Regions from separate parts of the Lacrimispora cavernae genome, predicted to be linked through region 3. Evidence: riboswitches for the same ligand, from Rfam matches in the RefSeq annotation. Region 3 holds a riboswitch; each other region holds the start of a gene.
The links. A riboswitch is a leader RNA that binds a small molecule or an ion and turns the genes downstream of it on or off. The one in region 3 is predicted to bind thiamine pyrophosphate.

Region 1 (3,276 bases), 1.8 Mb from region 3:
ACGCGGCTACCATTTCCACAGGCTCTCTTGGAATCTTCCACGGCATGAAATCCTATTTCTGCCAGGATGAGTACGGCCAGATCGCCCCTGTTTTCTCCATTTCCGCAGGACTTGACTATCCGGGCATAGGGCCGGAGCACGCAGCACTTCATGATTCGGGAAGAGCCGCCTACGTCTCTGTTACGGACCAGGAGGCTGTGAAAGCCTTTGAATACTTATCCCGTCTGGAAGGGATCATTCCGGCTATTGAAAGCGCACATGCAGTAGCCTATGCCAGAAAGATCGCTCCTTCCATGGAAAAGGATGAGGTCATCGTCATCAATTTATCCGGGCGGGGCGACAAGGATGTGGCAGCCATTGCCCGTTATAAGGGGGTTGAAATCTATGAGTAGAATAAGTGAAGTATTTTTAAGGGGAAAGGCATTTATCCCATTTATCACGGCTGGAGATCCTGACCTTGCCACCACAGAGGAGCTGGTTCCTGCCATGGCTTTAGCCGGAGCAGATCTCATTGAGCTTGGAATCCCTTTTTCTGACCCGATTGCAGAAGGGATCGTGATCCAGGAAGCCGATATGAGGGCTTTGGCGTCAGGAACCACTACGGATAAGCTTTTTGATTCTGTAAAACGGATACGCCAAAAAACCGATGTTCCTCTGGCTTTTATGACTTATATCAATCCTGTTTTCGTCTATGGAAGTGAACGGTTTATAAAAAATTCGGCAGAAAGCGGCATTGACGCCCTGATCGTGCCGGATATGCCCTTTGAGGAACGGGAGGAACTGCTGCCCTTCTGCAAAAAATACGGGGTCGAACTGATCTCTCTCATCGCTCCCACTTCAAAGGAACGCATTCGGACCATTGCATCAGAATCGGAAGGATTTATCTACTGCGTTTCTTCCATGGGCGTGACCGGTGTGAGAAATGAACTAGGCACAGGCATCAGGGAAATGGTTTCTCTTGTAAAGGAGACAAAGAATATTCCCTGCGCCATTGGCTTTGGCATCTCCACACCGGAGCAGGCAGGGGAATTGAGTCAACATGCGGACGGAGTCATTGTGGGCAGCGCCATTGTGAAAATCGCCGCAAAATATGGAAAAGACTGTATAGGACCTGTCTGCGACTATGTAAAGGAAATGAAGGCCGCCATTTCCGGCTGACAGCCGGTCCGGGAGGTTTTCCTTGACAAGCAGAAAGGGGAATGCTACACTAGTGCCACAAGAGGGAGCTCGTAGGCGGGCTGAGAGGAAGTAATCAACTTCGACCTTTATAACCTGATTTGGGTAATGCCAACGTAGGGATTCATATAGGATGATTGCATAGTTCCGAGCCTATACCTGTTGGTATAGGCTCTTTTTGCGCGCAATGAGCCCTTACAATCCCTCCGCTTACGAGACAAAGGAGGAACAAAAATGAATTACACCACACAAATGGATGCCGCAAGAAAAGGCATTCTGACAAAGGAACTGACGGCAGTAGCTGAACACGAGCAATGGGAGCCGGAAAAGCTCCGGGAGCTGGTAGCAGAAGGAAAAGCCGCCATTCCGGCAAATAAGAACCACAGCTGTTTAAAGCCCAGCGGGATCGGCTCCATGCTGAGTACAAAGATCAATGTGAATCTGGGAACCTCCAGGGATTTGAATGACCTGGACATGGAGCTTGAGAAAGTAAAGGACGCAGTTCTCATGGGAGCAGAGTCCATTATGGACCTAAGCTCCTTTGGGGATACCCGGAAATTCCGCAGGAAGCTGACGGCCGAATGTCCGGCTATCATTGGCACGGTTCCGATCTACGATGCTGTGGTTTACTATCACAAGCCTCTTCGGGAAATCACCGCTGAGGAATGGATACGGATCGTGGAAATGCACGCGGAAGACGGGGTGGACTTTATGACCATTCACGTTGGAATCAACAAGCAGACTGCCAGGCGGTTCAAGGAAACAAAACGGCTGACCAACATTGTTTCAAGAGGCGGGTCTATCGTCTTTGCCTGGATGGAGATGACCGGTGAAGAGAATCCCTTTTATGAGCATTATGACCGCATTCTGGAAATCTGTCAGAAGCATGACGTGACCTTAAGCCTGGGAGACGCCTGCCGTCCGGGATGCATTGAAGATGCATCTGATATTTCCCAGATCGAGGAGCTGGTGACTCTTGGGGAACTGACAAAAAGGGCATGGGAGAAACATGTACAGGTAATTATTGAAGGCCCCGGCCATATGCCTTTGGATCAGATTGCAGCTAATATGAAAATACAGCAGACCATCTGCAAGGGTGCACCCTTTTATGTTCTGGGACCCCTTGTCACAGATATTGCGCCGGGATATGACCATATCACCGCTGCCATCGGAGGAGCAGTGGCAGCTGCTGCCGGAGCGGCATTTCTCTGCTATGTAACTCCTGCAGAGCATTTGAAGCTGCCGGATGGAGCAGATGTGAAAGAAGGAATCGTTGCCGCCCGGATTGCGGCCCATGCGGCTGATATTGCCAAAGGCATCAGGGGCGCAAGGGAGTGGGATCATAAGATGAGCGATGCCAGGAAACGGCTGGATTGGGAAGCCATGTTCCAACTGGCTATTGACCCGGAAAAAGCCAGACGCTACCGGGCAGCGTCAAAACCGGAAAAAGAAGATACCTGCTCCATGTGCGGCAATTTCTGTGCCATGAAAAATATGAACCGGATTCTGGACGGGGAAATCGTCAATATTTACGATGAATGATAGCTTATGAAAATTTTTAAATTACATAAACAGGAGGAATTTTCATGAATGATCGAATATCACCTACTATTTGTAGCAATTCTTCTGCTGCCTCCAGGGTGCGGGTGAAAAAGCTGGTGGTCAGCGGAATGCTGACAGCCCTTACGGTAGCCCTCTCCGGCTTTTCCATTCCGGTGGGAGCTTCTAAATGCTTTCCAATACAGCACCTGGCTAATGTCCTGGCAGGGGTGTTCTTAGGACCCATCTATGGCGTTTCCATGGCTTTCTCCGCTTCTCTTATACGGAATCTTATGGGAACCGGAAGTCTGCTTGCCTTTCCGGGAAGCATGGCAGGGGCATTTCTCGGGGCCTGTCTGTTTCAAAAGACCAGGAAGCTTTTGCCGGCTTATCTTGGGGAAGTAATTGGGACAGGGCTCATCGGTGGGCTGCTCTGCTATCCGGTGGCAGCCCTTCTCATGGGAAAAGAAGTAGCCGTCTTTTTCTTTGTAGCTCCGTTTTTCATGAGCACCCTGGCGGGGACCATACTGGCTGCGGTCTTACTGGCAATGCTGCGCCGCC
Region 2 (3,276 bases), 2.1 Mb from region 3:
GCCGTGGCTCTCCCGATACTTAAGAATATCGTTTGCCTTGGCTTCTCCGACTCCCCGCAGGGTCATCAGTTCCTCTTTGGTGGCTGTATTTAAATTCACCTTGTTTTTTTGTACGCTGGATGAAGCCTCTGCCTGTAAGGAAATCTCTCCCCTGGCCTTCGCCGCTTCCACCTCTTCCTTGCCAGGGACCACGATCTTCATGCCGTCCTTGACCTGCTCCGCCATATTTAAATATTCTGCCGCAGCCCGGTCAGTGACTCCGCCTGCCTTCTCGATTGCCTGAAAAACCCGGCTTCCTTCCTTAAGCTCATAAACACCGGGAGAAACAACTTCTCCGCAGATATGTACGTAGAAAGGCAGGACCGTTTCCTCTCCTGCACTTCCTATGCTGCCCTCTGCCGCCTCTATAGCCAACCGGCCGGTTCCGCCGGAAACCGGCTTTACACCGCCTGGTTCCTGGATTCCGGTTCCTGCCAGACCGTCATCCCCTGACCTGCCATCACCTGCTGCCTCAATTCCGGTAACCATTTCTCCGGAATCATAAGCCGATGCCTCTGACAGAGAAATTCCCGGCCTGCGAGCCTCCTGGCTTCTGTTCAAGCCGTAACATACACCAGCCCCTAAAACACACAGGGCCATAAGGGCGATTTTAACTTTTGGGTACTTCATGATATCCCTCCTCTTACAAAAATTCTCAAAAAAGGATACCATCTTCAGCCTATGTTACTATTCTACCTAAAGAAATAGGTAAATACAAGCACTATTTCCAAATTAATTAAATATCATGATTCCGATGATGGCAACAACAGCACCGATCAGCTTTTTCCATTCAAATCCTACCTTTTCAACGCCGAACAAGCCAAACAGCTCGATAGCGTAGGCCACAATGATCTGGGAAATTACGATAATCAGAGCCGCCTTGGCCGGCCCCAGAGTTCCCATGCTCCTCACTACCGTATAGGTGATGAATGCACCCATAACGCCGCCAATCAATAAGTACTTGGGCTGTACGTCAAAAAGGCCTGAAATGTTCTCCCTGCCGGAGAAATACCACAGGATAATGCAGGTCAAAAATGCCGTAAGCTGTACCCAGCCCGTAGATACCCACATACTGGTCTGTTTGGTCACTCCCGTATTAAAAACCCCCTGTATGCTCATAAGTGCTCCGGATATAAGAGCTATAATAAAGCCTGTCATTAAAACAACCTCCGTATCTTCAATTTGTATAGAATGAATCAAATGAATACGCCCGCATATCCACTTGATTCACAGACTCAAGGCTGAGAGACACAATTCTTTCAACCTTATTTCTTTAACTAGGTTGTACTTTATTTGCATTTTTATACTGAATTACAATTTGGTTACAAATCAGACATAGGGAAGCACCTGATGGCATAATTATCCACCTTTCAAAAATACGTTTAATCCGTCAAACGATAAATGCCAGATCCATACCGCAGTATAATTTTATATGGCTTGACAAGCCTGTAGTTTTGCGCTATACTCACAGCAAAATTATATAAATCACACACGCTAGGGGAGCCTTTGGCTGAGATTGGTAGAAACCGAACCCTCACTACTTGAACCGGATAATGCCGGCGTAAGGAAGCAACAGTAGTCCCCTCCTGCGCACACAAAGGAGGATTTTTTATGTCATTTTTTCTAACTTACTCTGCGGAAAACGAAGAGTACTTATTAAAGCCGGCCGGATACCTGCTGGTGATCATTCTGTTTGCCGCAATTTTTTTCACCCTGCATCTTCTGGGCAGATCATCTTCCAAATCTCAAAAGCTGCAGACCCGTCAGATGGTTTACTGCGCCGGCGCCATGGCGCTTGCAATGGTAACTTCCTTTATGAAAATTGTTTCTCTTCCTTTTGGCGGCTCCATCACCCTGTTTTCCATGCTGTTCATCTGCCTGATCGGCTATGTTTACGGCGTAAGGGCCGGGGTCATGACCGGGGTTGCCTACGGGATGCTGCAGTTAATAACAGGACCCTATATATTTGCTCCCCTCCAGGTTCTCCTTGATTATCCCTTAGCCTTTGGCGCTTTGGGGCTTTCCGGGCTGTTAAGCAATAAAAAGCACGGCCTTGTGACCGGATATGTGGTGGGTGTCGCCGGCCGTTACCTGTGCCATGTGATTTCAGGCTATATATTCTTTGCTTCCTATACGCCGGAAGGCATGAATCCAATTGCTTATACCCTGGGCTATAATGCTACCTATATCCTGCCGGAACTGATCCTTACCGTTGTAATCCTGTATTTCCCTCCCGTGCTGGGAGCCATTGGCCAGGTGAAGCGGCAGGCCGTAAATGGGTAAGAAGGCTTTCATAAAAAACAAGCGGCATGAAAGGAGCAGAAAGCTCCCATGCCGCTTGTTTCATTTTTACAATACCGTCTTATCAGTTTTCCATATTCTATCTTTTAAGAGCAGCTAACACCAGGTGCCTGGCCAAAACAGCTGTTGTCACAGCCCCCACACCTCCTGGTACAGGAGTTGCCATGGAGGCGGTGCCTTCTAAAGAATCAAAATCCACATCACCGCAAAGCTTCCCATTTTCATCCACATTGATCCCAACATCCACCACCACGGCATCCTTTCCTACATAAGAGGCATCCACCATCCTGGCCTGGCCTGCGGCAGCTACAAGGATCTGGGCATTTTTGCAGGTTTCCTTTAAGTCTTCTGTGCGGGTGTGGCAGATGGTGACCGTTGCATTTTCCTTTAGCATCAGCATGGATAAGGGACGCCCTACTACCATGCTTCTGCCCATGATGGCTACCCGCTTTCCGGTCAAAGGGATATCATTGGCCTTTAATACCTCCACAACTGCCTCTGCCGTACATGGTGCAAATCCCGTATCGTCTCCAGCAAATACTTTGGCGATATTTTCAGGAGATATGCCGTCTAAATCCTTTTCCGGATGGATCATGTGCTCAATGTCTTTTTCCTTTATCTGCTTTGGCAGAGGGCGCAGAAGAAGTATGCCGTCAATGTCCGGATCATCGTTGATTTTTGCAAACTCTTCCTTAAACGCTTCATCGGTTATGTCCTGGGAAAATGGAAAGCTTTCCCCTTTAAGGCCAAAGCTTTCCATTTTCTTTAAGGCTCCCCGCTCATAGGATAAGTCGTCGGGACGTTCTCCCACCCGAACAATGGCAAGCTTTGGAGTCCTTCCTTTTAAGCCGCTTAAAAGCTCTTCCACCTGTTCCTTGATTTTTGCAGACACAGCTGCGCCCTTTAAGGTTATCATGTCTGTTTTCCTCCTTATTC
Region 3 (3,276 bases):
TCGGGGGGCTGAACGATTTCTACCTGAAGCCCTTCGTCTTTGAAATACCCCTTTTCTTCTGCAACATAAAGTCCAGTATGATTGGTATTGGGCGTCCAGTCCAGAACAAATGTTATCTTTTTCAAATCCGATGGATTCGTACTTACCGCCTGTTTCCCACTTCCTCCGCAGGCAGTTAAAAATGCGGCGGCCACTGCAGCCGTACAAATTGCCAAACCTGTTTTTTTCATTTTTTCCTCCAATTCTATCCTATCACTGATTATCCCATGGCATGCATTTCTTAGACAGCATGTCCACACCTTTCATAAGAAGAAGACTGATGGCCGATATGAGAAAAATGACCGCAAACATCTTATCAAAGGCAAAGGATTTTTTCACCCGGGTCATGTAAACGCCCAGCCCGCCAAAGCCTCCCAGCCATTCGGAAATGACTGCCCCAACCACTGCATAGGAAACCGAAATCCGAAGGCTTGCAAAAAACTGCCCCATGGCTCCGGGAAGCTTGATATAGCGGAATATTTTTACTTTTCCGGCTCCCATGGACTTTAAAAGGTTCACTGCATCCGGATTTACTGACTTAAAACCTGTAAGCATGCCCACGGTTATGGGAAAGAAGGTGGTCAATACGATGAGGATCACCTTGGGAGCCATTCCATAACCAAACCATAATACCAAAAGAGGGGCAATGGCTACCGTTGGAACGGTCTGGGTCAGGACAATAAGCGGATAAAAGGCCTGGTAAAGACCTGCAAAATGATCCATGATCACAGCGATCACAAAACCGGTCGCCACCCCCAGAAAAAGCCCGGTGAATGCCTCGGCAAGGGTGATTCCTGCATTGACCGCCAATACCGGGAATTCCGTTACAAATGCCCTCCCAACGCTGATGGGCGATGGGAGCATAAACCGGTCCACAAGGCCCAAAGTACTGATTCCCTGCCATAAGATGAAAAGACAGGCAACCGCCGAGCAGGACCAAAGCTTACTTGTGATGCTTTGTGACTTTTTTATCAATGGTAAGTACCTCCCCTTCCGGCCGGTAGGTGACTTTAATATAAGCGGCAACAGAAGGGGCACCTGCCCTGATGGCAATGTGCTGGCATTCCTTAACAATATCCATCAGCTGGTCATAATCCCCTTCAATGGCGGTTTCAAAAGGCCCTACATAATAATTCAGTCCGGTGCTTTTGATATAATCAATTACCTGGTCAACGATACGGATCAGTTCCTCATCATTTTTTGCCTCCGGCAATGTCTGGATCGCTACGCTTGCATTCATGTCTCATCTCTCCTTTTATCTATTAGAAAACAAAAAAACCGCCCGGATATCCGGGCGGGTGAACAGGCTTAGCCTGAAAGCTTCCTACGCTGGCATTATCCAGATCAGGTTACAGGGTTTAAGACAATACTGTCTTATCTCAGCCGGACTTTCTCCAGCACCCCTTTTAATTTTCAATGCAAGTATACATCAGACAGACGGGAATGTCAATCCCGGCTTCCTAGGTCAGCAGATTCCGCATGCTGCTCAAACTGATCCCCAGGGTGGACGTATTATGAAGCAGAGCCGAGACCGTGGGGGACATGGCCCCTCCCACTCCCAGAAGGATAAGGCCCGTATTAACGCCAACAATGCTTCTGTAATTTTTATGGATCCGCTTCATCAGGCTGTCACTTAACAGCTTCAGCGTAACGATTTCATAAAGATTGTCCGCCGCAATGGTGATATCCGCAATTTCCCTGGCAATCTCAGCTCCGTCACTGATGGCGATCCCCACATCCGCTGCGGAAAGGGCAGGCGAATCGTTGATCCCGTCCCCCACCATGATGACCACATTTCCTGATGCCTTTTCCCGTTCTATAAAACGGGCCTTTTCCTCAGGGAGTACCTCTGAATAATATTCATCCACCCCTACTCTGGCGGCAACAGCCGCTGCGGTCCGCTCGCTGTCTCCTGTCATCATGACCGTTTTGCATATCCCTGCCTTTTTAAGGGAATTTACAACTGCCGCAGCCTCCTCCCGAAGAGGATCTTCAATGCAGATCACTGCTGATAGCTTTTGGTCAATGGCAAGATAAAGGTGGGAACAGTCCTCGGGCAGGCTCTCAAATTTCTCCCGGTAAGCCTCAGCCACCTTACAGCCTTCATCCTCAAAGATAAAATGATAACTGCCAATGACCACTTTTCTTTCGTTTATGGACGAAGCAATCCCGTGAGCCACGATATATTCCACCTTGGAATGCATTTCCTCATGCTCCAGCCCCTGGTTTCTGGCAGCCGTCACCACTGCCTTTGCCATGGAGTGGGGGAAATGCTCCTCCAGACAGGCGGCGATCCGAAGCATTTCTTCCGGACTCTCTTCTCCAAAGGTAACCACGTCCTTCACGGTTGGCCTTGCTTTTGTAAGAGTTCCGGTCTTGTCAAAGACAATGGTCACAGCCTCTGCCACTGCCTCCAGATATTTGCCTCCCTTAACGGTTATGTGGTACATGCCTGCCTCCCGGATGGCTGATAGCACAGAAATTGGCATGGCAAGCTTTAGCGCGCAGGAAAAGTCCACCATCAGCACGGAAAGTGCCCTTGTCACATTTCCCGTAAGCAGCCAGGTAAGACCTGTGCCCATAAGTGTATAGGGCACCAGCTTATCAGCCAGATGACCGGCCTTGCTTTCCATGGAAGATTTCAGCTTTTCCGATTCCTCGATCATGGTAACGATCTTTTCAAACCGGGTGGAGCCGGAAACTTCCCGGACCTTGATGGTCAATTCGCCTTCTTCCACCACGGTTCCTGCATATACATATCCATCCGCCTCTTTTTTCACGGGAAGGGATTCTCCTGTCAGGGAAGCCTGGTTGACCATACCTTCTCCGGAAATCACGGCTCCGTCAAAAGGAATGACATTTCCCATGTGCACCACCACCTCATCTCCAGGTACAATGGAGGAAGCCTCCACCAGCACTTCCTGTCCGCCGCTTAAGAGCCAGACCCTGCTGACATTTAAGGACATGCTTCTGGCCAGATCACCAACGGATTTTTTATGGGTCCATTCCTCTAAAAGTTCTCCGATCCCAAGCAAAAACATGACGGAACCTGCTGTCTCCAGTTCGCCGCGCAGCACGGATACGCCGATGGCCACGGCATCTAGGACCGCCACCTCAAGCTTTCCTCTAAGAAGAGACTTGATCCCCCTGACAAGATATTTCATAGACTGAAGCCCGATATGGAACGTTTTTATGGGGCCGGGAATAAAAAGCTTCCTCACTGCCCGCATCATCACC

Region 1: linked by a shared signal. The riboswitch ahead of thiC (phosphomethylpyrimidine synthase ThiC) and the one ahead of ABFV83_RS12255 (thiamine-binding protein) in region 3 are both predicted to bind thiamine pyrophosphate.
Region 2: linked by a shared signal. The riboswitch ahead of thiT (energy-coupled thiamine transporter ThiT) and the one ahead of ABFV83_RS12255 (thiamine-binding protein) in region 3 are both predicted to bind thiamine pyrophosphate.

The regions. Positions count from the first base shown of each region.
Region 1 is NZ_CP157940.1:4,341,018-4,344,293, reverse strand. It holds gene trpB (tryptophan synthase subunit beta) at 1-392, shown strand, start outside; gene trpA (tryptophan synthase subunit alpha) at 385-1,158, shown strand; TPP riboswitch at 1,210-1,316, shown strand; gene thiC (phosphomethylpyrimidine synthase ThiC) at 1,411-2,718, shown strand; gene thiW (energy coupling factor transporter S component ThiW) at 2,763-3,276, shown strand, end outside.
Region 2 is NZ_CP157940.1:155,615-158,890, reverse strand. It holds gene ABFV83_RS00755 (helix-hairpin-helix domain-containing protein) at 1-669, opposite strand, end outside; gene ABFV83_RS00750 (DMT family transporter) at 772-1,197, opposite strand; TPP riboswitch at 1,526-1,624, shown strand; gene thiT (energy-coupled thiamine transporter ThiT) at 1,651-2,322, shown strand; gene ABFV83_RS00740 (bifunctional 5,10-methylenetetrahydrofolate dehydrogenase/5,10-methenyltetrahydrofolate cyclohydrolase) at 2,420-3,256, opposite strand; gene ABFV83_RS00735 (cyclodeaminase/cyclohydrolase family protein) at 3,271-3,276, opposite strand, start outside.
Region 3 is NZ_CP157940.1:2,590,394-2,593,669, forward strand. It holds gene ABFV83_RS12245 (ABC transporter substrate-binding protein) at 1-230, opposite strand, end outside; gene ABFV83_RS12250 (ABC transporter permease) at 253-1,014, opposite strand; gene ABFV83_RS12255 (thiamine-binding protein) at 983-1,279, opposite strand; TPP riboswitch at 1,343-1,454, opposite strand; gene ABFV83_RS12260 (heavy metal translocating P-type ATPase) at 1,500-3,276, opposite strand, start outside.